2 regions of the Paenibacillus sp. FSL H7-0350 genome follow, and region 1 is predicted to be linked to the other one. Evidence: predicted binding sites of a transcription regulator. Region 1 holds the regulator's gene; the other holds the start of a gene.
The links. Region 1 encodes LexA, which represses DNA repair genes until DNA is damaged. Its sites were predicted from a motif close to CGAACATATGTTCG; they were not measured.
Positions count from the first base shown of each region.

Region 1 (3,839 bases):
ACTACACTGCGTGATAAAGTGATCTTCTCAATATCCGCCGCAGCGAGGAAGCGTTCGCGGTTGTATTTAATAGTAGAGATACGCGCACGCTCAACCTTAAGGAACGGACGGCGGAAGAACAGCAGCGCAGCAAGCAGGAAGTACAGCACCACACCCAGCCAGTTGGCCAGAATCCCGCTTCCTTTGGCCTCGTCAATTGAGCCTACCACCCAGAACATGATGCCAAGCAGCATCAGTACAACGGGGAATACAATATTCCGGCCTTTGAAAATATCAATGCTTTTCGCGGCAGTCTTAGTGCTGGAAGTGTAAATGGAATCCTTCCCCTGCTTCTTTCTTTGCTGGTTAATTTGCTTGGTATTGCGTTGAACCATTCTTTCCCAAGAACGGGCCATGTAAGTTCCCCCTAGTCATCCTGTATTATCTATGAAAAGGCAACAGGCTAATGCTTAAGTCCGTTATTGCCCTCTTCATGCTCCGGATTGTCCACAATTTCGATAGTATCAAGCTGGGCCCGAAAGTTAGTGCGGATATTCCCCAGGTAAATCTCGCGGAGCTTGGCACGTTCAGCCAGTTCCTCTTCATTCAGGCCGCCGTTCTTAGCTTTGCGTGCCAATTCATTGATGCGTGCGACCAATTCGTCAATATTCAATACGTTTCCCTCCCTCTAAATTCATTTTAACTTTGCCATGAGAAAAAGAGCTTGTCAAGGTCTACCCCCTGAAAGCTCTCCGAGTCGATCATTAGTCTGACACAATCCTTCAGTATAAAGGTAAAGTCAGAATATCTCCGGCCTTAATGACACTGTTCTCCAAATGATTCGTCTTCATTATTCCTTCTATATATACGGCTGTCCTCATGTCCTCAGGCTTGTTACTTAACGCAATGCTCCATAAGGTATCACCGCGTTCGACTACGATCCGCTTATCCGGCTTCAGTGAAGAGACCGAACCGGCAAAAACATTCCCCACCACAGTGAATCCCGAAATAACAAGCATCAGCACCAAAACCATCTTCATCAGGCTGACCTGACGGAATAGTGATGATAGCGCAGTGAGACTATGAAGAATCGCATCCTTGACCTTGGTTACATTACTATGAGCAGTTGGATTACCGGGAGCGGACACCTTGATATCCTCATTATTGTAGATGCTGTTGTATGTACTATACTTTAACATGATCATCATCCTCCAAACACATGTTCTTGCTTTCGAAAATAATATAACACGAACATGTGTTTCGATCAATAGTTTTTTCGGAACGTCTGTTCTCTTTATTTGCGTTCTCTTTTTTTCCTCATTTTAGAACTTATGTTTGTACGAACGGAAGTTCTATGTTATAATTTTCCCAAACATAGTATATGGGGTTGATACCGATGTCAAAGATTTCTAGTCGTCAGCTGGCGATCCTGGAATTTATACGTAATGAAGTCCGCAGCAAGGGTTATCCTCCGTCCGTCCGCGAGATTGGCGAGGCTGTCGGCCTGGCCTCCAGCTCTACCGTGCATGGTCACTTGGACCGGCTTGAGAAGAAGGGCCTGATCCGCCGTGACCCTACGAAGCCGCGTGCGATTGAATTGCTCGGCCAGGAAGATTCAGAGAATGTGCATCAATTCGTCCAGACCGTTACCCGCATCCCGGTAGTGGGTAAGGTTACAGCTGGTGTTCCTATTACAGCTACAGAGAATATTGAGGATTACTTCCCGTTACCTGCTCATTATGTAGGCGATAACAAGGTATTTATGCTATCTGTCCTTGGTGACAGTATGGTGGATGCCGGAATTATGAACGGGGATTATGTCATCGTACGCCAGCAGCAGACTGCCGACAATGGCGATATTGTTGTAGCGATGACCGAAGAAGATGAAGCAACTGTCAAGACCTTCTACAAGGAACGGGATCATATCAGGCTGCAGCCGGAGAATCCGGCATACGAGCCTCTCCGCCTTAACCGGGTTACGATTTTGGGACGGGTCATCGGATTATTCCGCGATATCCACTAATCTACTCCCCGCTTAAGAACAGGCTGCTCCGCACCATGCGAAGCAGCCTGTTTTCTGTTCATTTCACTTATTAAAGTGGCCAAAAAGCCGAATGCAAACATTTGTTCGCACTAAGCTTTTTGGCCACTTTTTCTGAGAACCGCTGCATAGCTCCGCACATATCCTGTTACAAAGGAGTGCTGATCTGTATGCCCAATTACCGAATTATCGTCGATCTGTCACAGCGCATGCTGTACCTGCTGGATAATGACGTCGTCACCAGAGGCTTCCCTGTCGGCATCGGCAAAATGTTAACCGTCTCGCCTGTAGGCGAATACACCATCATTAACAAGCAGCCCAATCCGGGTGGCCCGTTCGGAGCCTTCTGGATGGGTCTATCCAAGCCGCATTATGGCATCCATGGAACCAATAACCCTGCTTCCATCGGCCACATGGTCTCCCATGGCTGTATCCGCATGTATAACGCAGATGTTCTCACCCTGGCTGCCCTCGTTCCCATAGGTACCCGTGTCACCATCAGGGAATAGGAACTCACAAAAACCCTTGAGACGCCAGATTGCGCCCCAAGGGTTCCAGTGATTCAAATGAATTAGAGCGGATACAGACTACAGCACACTTCTCAACAGACGGATAGCCACCGTATTCAAACGGATAGCCTCGCGGATCGATTCTCTGGCTGCCAGCAGCTCTCTTCTGGCCCGCGAACCTCTAGGCACTCTGCGCAGATTCTCATTGATTTCTTCCAGTCTCTCCAGCAGGACAGCCCGCTGTGTCAGCAGGACATTAATGGCTCTGCGAATCCGGTTACGTTCTCTTTGGCTCATCTTTACACCTCTTTTACACTTGGATAGTATAAGAGATGCCAAGAATGACTCCAAAGCTTGTGTGATTCGGCAGTAATGTAAGAGCAGCAAGCAGCGGACAGGTAATCTGCTTACTTTTTGTTCAACCGTACCCGGAATTCAAATTCATCGCGTCTATAAGTCATTCCGGCCAGCACTATGTACTCCGGTGTCCATTTCTGTACAGGTCCGGCATAATCAGCAATCACATGCGGTTTGCCATCAACCAGCTGAACGACGTAGACCTGTACCTGTGCCAGTGCGGCAGCGAATAGATCAGCATCACTGGACAGTACTTTATAAGCCGTATTCAACTTCGTTCCTCCTTGTTCCACAACCATGATAAAAGATTCCGACAACCATCTATTTAATTATACCGGGTCATGGAACAATATGTAAACCATATTTACAGCTTGATAAAAAGGATTTTAAACAATCCAATATACTTCTTAGTAGCCCCGCCATCCCTGGTAAAAAAATTGGTATTTTTAAGGTCTGGTACGCTAAATACTGAGAACAAAATGTAGTTATCCCGCTCGGTCAAAGACTCAATTACAGGCTGAGCCACCAGCTTGCTAATTCCGTCGCCTATTACCTGATCTAGCGTATTCTCAAGATTCTTCACAGAATATTCACTGAAGGCTTCCTTCCCCGGATTCGTAACAGCCATCACAATCAGAACAAGAATAAGGACCAGTAATGATTTACCGCCCGATCTCCTACGGACTCTGCGTGCAGGACTTGGGATATCATAACGCGAATTCATTCTTTTCCCCCTCAACTACAGAATATACAGTATCTCTTGCAACAAGAACCCCAGCGGATTCACAAACATCCGGTACACGAACAGCATCCCGCCTGCAATCCCACTGCCCCCGACATCAACGCTACTCCAATCCCATACCGGCAGAGGCGGCGCATCCAGCCCATATTGCTCCATAAGCCTCTCTTGGGTCTCCGCTGGCACAGCCGCTCCTTCCGCTCCAGCCACCACC
Region 1 covers NZ_CP151972.1:1,195,255-1,199,093, forward strand. Annotated here, with positions in the region: gene NYE24_RS05530 (hypothetical protein) at 1-395, opposite strand, end outside; gene NYE24_RS05535 (DUF896 domain-containing protein) at 443-652, opposite strand; gene NYE24_RS05540 (LysM peptidoglycan-binding domain-containing protein) at 762-1,178, opposite strand; gene lexA (transcriptional repressor LexA) at 1,376-2,002, shown strand; gene NYE24_RS05550 (L,D-transpeptidase) at 2,191-2,529, shown strand; gene NYE24_RS05555 (hypothetical protein) at 2,608-2,826, opposite strand; gene NYE24_RS05560 (hypothetical protein) at 2,937-3,158, opposite strand; gene NYE24_RS05565 (hypothetical protein) at 3,251-3,610, opposite strand; gene NYE24_RS05570 (hypothetical protein) at 3,626-3,839, opposite strand, start outside.

Region 2 (3,839 bases), 1.2 Mb from region 1:
ATTCTTCGGAGATCGTGAAGCTGAAGTTCCCGGCAGACCGCTACCCGGAGACCGCGAGGCACATCCAAAAGGCCATCCGCAAGGGAGAGTCAGCCATCTGTACCATCAACCGCAAGGATGCTGAGGAGAACCGCAAGGCGTCGCTGAAGGGAGTTCCCACCAAGAAAGGCTATGACCGGGACGAATGGCCGATGGCCATGTGTGCGGAAGGCGGAGCCGGGGCCCATATTGAGTACATAACCCCCAGTGATAACCGCGGAGCGGGAAGCTGGGTCGGCAATCAGCTGGAGGCGTTCGCAGACGGTACGCGTGTGGAGTTTATTTTCAAGTAAGCCGGCATGTGGGGGATGTTATTCAATTTCACTGCGATAAAGCGTAGAATGAAATGGGATAATATAACATAGATGGAGAGCCCGATGTGTTCTATATCTGTTATCGGGGCAAACGGCTGTACGGCCCTATGTCCGAAGCTGAAGCCTTACAGGAATGGTTCGCGCTTGCAGGAACAATTAAGGAGCTCTATATCATTGAAACTGATGCAGCTACAGGCAGAATCACACGCCAGATCGGGCCAACGGTCCGTGCTCATAAGAAGAAAAAAAAGAAATAGCCCTATCCGGCACAGGCCGGACAGGGCTACACTGGCTATAGGCTGTTCTAGAACAAACAGGCTTTTGTGATGATAACCAGCAGAATGAACAGAACCAGAATTGCACCTGTCGAAGTCCAAGGGCTTACTACCGGAACGATTGGAGGTCCCTGATTCACTCCACCTACGTTATTTCCACAACCGCAACCATACTCTGCTCCCATGATTAATTCCTCCTCTTGAATATTGAATACAGCACAGAATATGTGGAATTCCGCTCCGTTGCATGGGCCAATTGGCAAAGAAATACCATTCACCTAACGGACAGGCGTCCAGTGGTCGATATAGAGTATGAAGCAATGGCTTCACAACATATGGAGGGAGGAATGCCGGATGGATATTGCTGCATTATCCGTAGTGATGAGCCAGTCATCCTTACAGCAGGCCGCAGGGCTGCAGGTGATGAGCCTTGCCAAGGAGCAGGCGCAGAGCAGCGCCCAGGATATGGTTCAGATGCTGAGTCAGGCCACGCACCCCACCTTGGGAAAAACACTTGATATTCGAGCGTAATTCCTTTATGCTTACATACATAGGAACACCCGTTCCATATTTCAGCCGGTGATGAGTTACGTGCTGAACTGCTGCTTAGCCCTTTCGGGCTTTTCTTTTGGCCAATAACACGAACATACGATCTTATATATGGGGTGATTGATTATGCAAGGCTATTATCAGATGACCGCATTGGAGAAATGGACAGAGGATCTATACCAGCGTATTGGTGTCCGCAAGCCGTCCGACATCTCCATCGATTACATAGCGAACCGGCTCAATATCTGGGTACACTATCTGGATGTCCGCAGCAAGGCGATTGAGGCTACGGCCGGAATGTACAGCATGTTCATCGACAACCGTCTCCCTCCCGAGCTGCAGCGGCTGGAATTCCTTCACGAGCTGTGTCATCTGCTGCGGCATGCCGGCAAGTCTACGCTTATGCCCGGAGTGTTCACGCAGGCACAGAGAGATGAATCCGACCGGTTCATCCTGTATGCCTCCATGCCTTATGTCATGATCTCCGCGAATACGCTGCCCGAACTCCGTGAGGATGCCGTTACCGAACTGGCTGTAGCGTTCCAGGTTCCCGTCCCTCTCGCGCTGCAGCGGATCGACCAGATCCAGAGACGTATTTTTCAGGGGCAATTAATGGCTGTTATGGAACGTAACGAAGACAGAAATATCATCCACAGACATATTCGCTAAGCGCTGCGGGGATAATACAGACTATAGATCAGAACAAGAGATTCTACTGTAAAGGGGATCAAGATCAACGTGGAAGCCCTAAAAGTCATTCAATTATTGCTGACTCATCCTGAATACAGCGTCGATGCTGTTCATCCTGAAATTCCGGATTTTGTGGGTATCGAGACGATTGAAGTGGACCACGTGACCCAGACCTTCTCCATCCTGCTCCAGGAGCCTAAGGAATACGACTGAGTGCAGGATTCTACAGGATAACAATTACATAGAACAGCCCTGCTAACACGAACCGGTACAGCGCGAACCATTCCAGTCGAAGCCGCTTGATCATCTTGATGAACGTGACTACTGCAATCATGGCTACGAGGAAGGACGTCACGAACCCGATCAGCATGAGCACAAGATCATCCGAATTCAGCGCATTCCGGCTGTCATAGAGGTCCAGGAGGCTGGCTCCGAACATTACTGGTACTGAAATCAGGAAGGTGAAGTCCGCAGCGGCTTTCTGGCTGGTTCCCAGCAGCAGGCCCCCTGAGATCGTCGAGCCGGATCTTGAGAACCCGGGCCACAGCGCCAGACACTGGAACAGCCCGATGCCGAAGGCTTGGGTATAATTAAGCCCGTCTACCGTCTCTGACGTAACGGATCTCCTGCTGCGTGCAGCGAAGATCATCAATAGTCCACCGGCAATCAGACCAATGAGAACCGGCTTGGGGCCGAATAACTGGCTCTTGATCGTGTCTTTGAAGAGCAGATACACCACTAGTGCCGGAACCATAGCCAGGATCATGTGGATGGCATTCAGTCCCTTGCTCTTGGAGAAATCCAGCTTCAGCATATTCATCCCGATGTTCACATACTTTTTCCAATACAGCAGCAATACAGCCATTACCGCACCTAACTGGATTACGATTTTGAAGGTAACCGCACCCTCCCCCTCGAAGTCCAGCAGATCCCCTGCAAGGATAAGGTGCCCGGTAGACGAGACCGGCAAGAATTCAGTCAACCCCTCAATAATCCCTAATAGTATTGCTTTGATAGCTTCAGTCACTGGTGAATAACCCCTCTCGGAAGTGAATCAATATATTTCCAGTATAAGAGGCAGAAACGGAATTCCCCATCGAATGAGCTAACAATATAGGGGGTGGTGTGACATAATTGTCATGTGGGACTGGACTCTCTTTAATTAGTGGTTTGGGGGACGTTCCTGTGATTTACGTGATACCCATGATAACCCCCACTCTATGATCAGGCCAAAGGCTAACCAGGAGACAAAATGAATGCCATACAGAATGTACTGGAAAGCTTGCTCATTCTCCATAGAAGAATTCAGGTTTGTTAATTCGGGGTTAAAGATTAGGAGCAAGGGACTGGTTAAGAACAGCAATAAGTTCTTGTCGTCTTCTCCTGACAGATTATAGAGACAGACCAGCGAAGACAACACAGGTAGCCAGAAACTTAGTTTTTTGAATATCGTCTTCATAAATGACCTCCTTCTTGTCAAAATCATACTTCCCGCATCCAGAAATATGCAACTTCATGCAATGGGCTTTCGTAAATGGATAAAGGAGCTGGTAAAAATGGTTGTTATTTTCGCTGTTATTTTCGTATTGATTGCAGTATTGAATATCTTCTTCCCGGCCATGGGCTGGCGTATGCGTTACGGCTGGATGGTAAAAGGCGACTCCGGCCCCAGTGAAGCCTACCTCATTATGAGCAGAATCACCAGCGTGATCGTTCTAATTATCTTTTTCTTGTTCTTTTTGCCTTCTATGTTTGGTTAGATGTGTATTCTTCCATAAGCATCCCTCCTTAGTTGGTATATATTGTATAATTATAAAATAATGTATTTGAAAGGTAAAATAATGAAAAATAATACCAAATGGTTTGTTTACATATGTTGGTTCGGGGCTCTTGCTATTAATATTCGGTTGTTAATACGATCTTTTTCAAACAATGAGCCTGTATACTCTAATGTAGTTGGTGTGACTTTATT
Region 2 covers NZ_CP151972.1:2,401,179-2,405,017, forward strand. Annotated here, with positions in the region: gene NYE24_RS11035 (NucA/NucB deoxyribonuclease domain-containing protein) at 1-332, shown strand, start outside; gene NYE24_RS11040 (hypothetical protein) at 419-610, shown strand; gene NYE24_RS11045 (hypothetical protein) at 658-813, opposite strand; gene NYE24_RS11050 (YjfB family protein) at 983-1,159, shown strand; gene NYE24_RS11055 (ImmA/IrrE family metallo-endopeptidase) at 1,304-1,846, shown strand; gene NYE24_RS11060 (hypothetical protein) at 1,916-2,080, shown strand; gene NYE24_RS11065 (undecaprenyl-diphosphate phosphatase) at 2,091-2,894, opposite strand; gene NYE24_RS11070 (hypothetical protein) at 3,030-3,326, opposite strand; gene NYE24_RS11075 (DUF6199 family natural product biosynthesis protein) at 3,424-3,627, shown strand.
Region 2: a site for LexA is predicted at 1,270-1,283, ahead of NYE24_RS11055 (ImmA/IrrE family metallo-endopeptidase). Genes of this name have one in related genera too.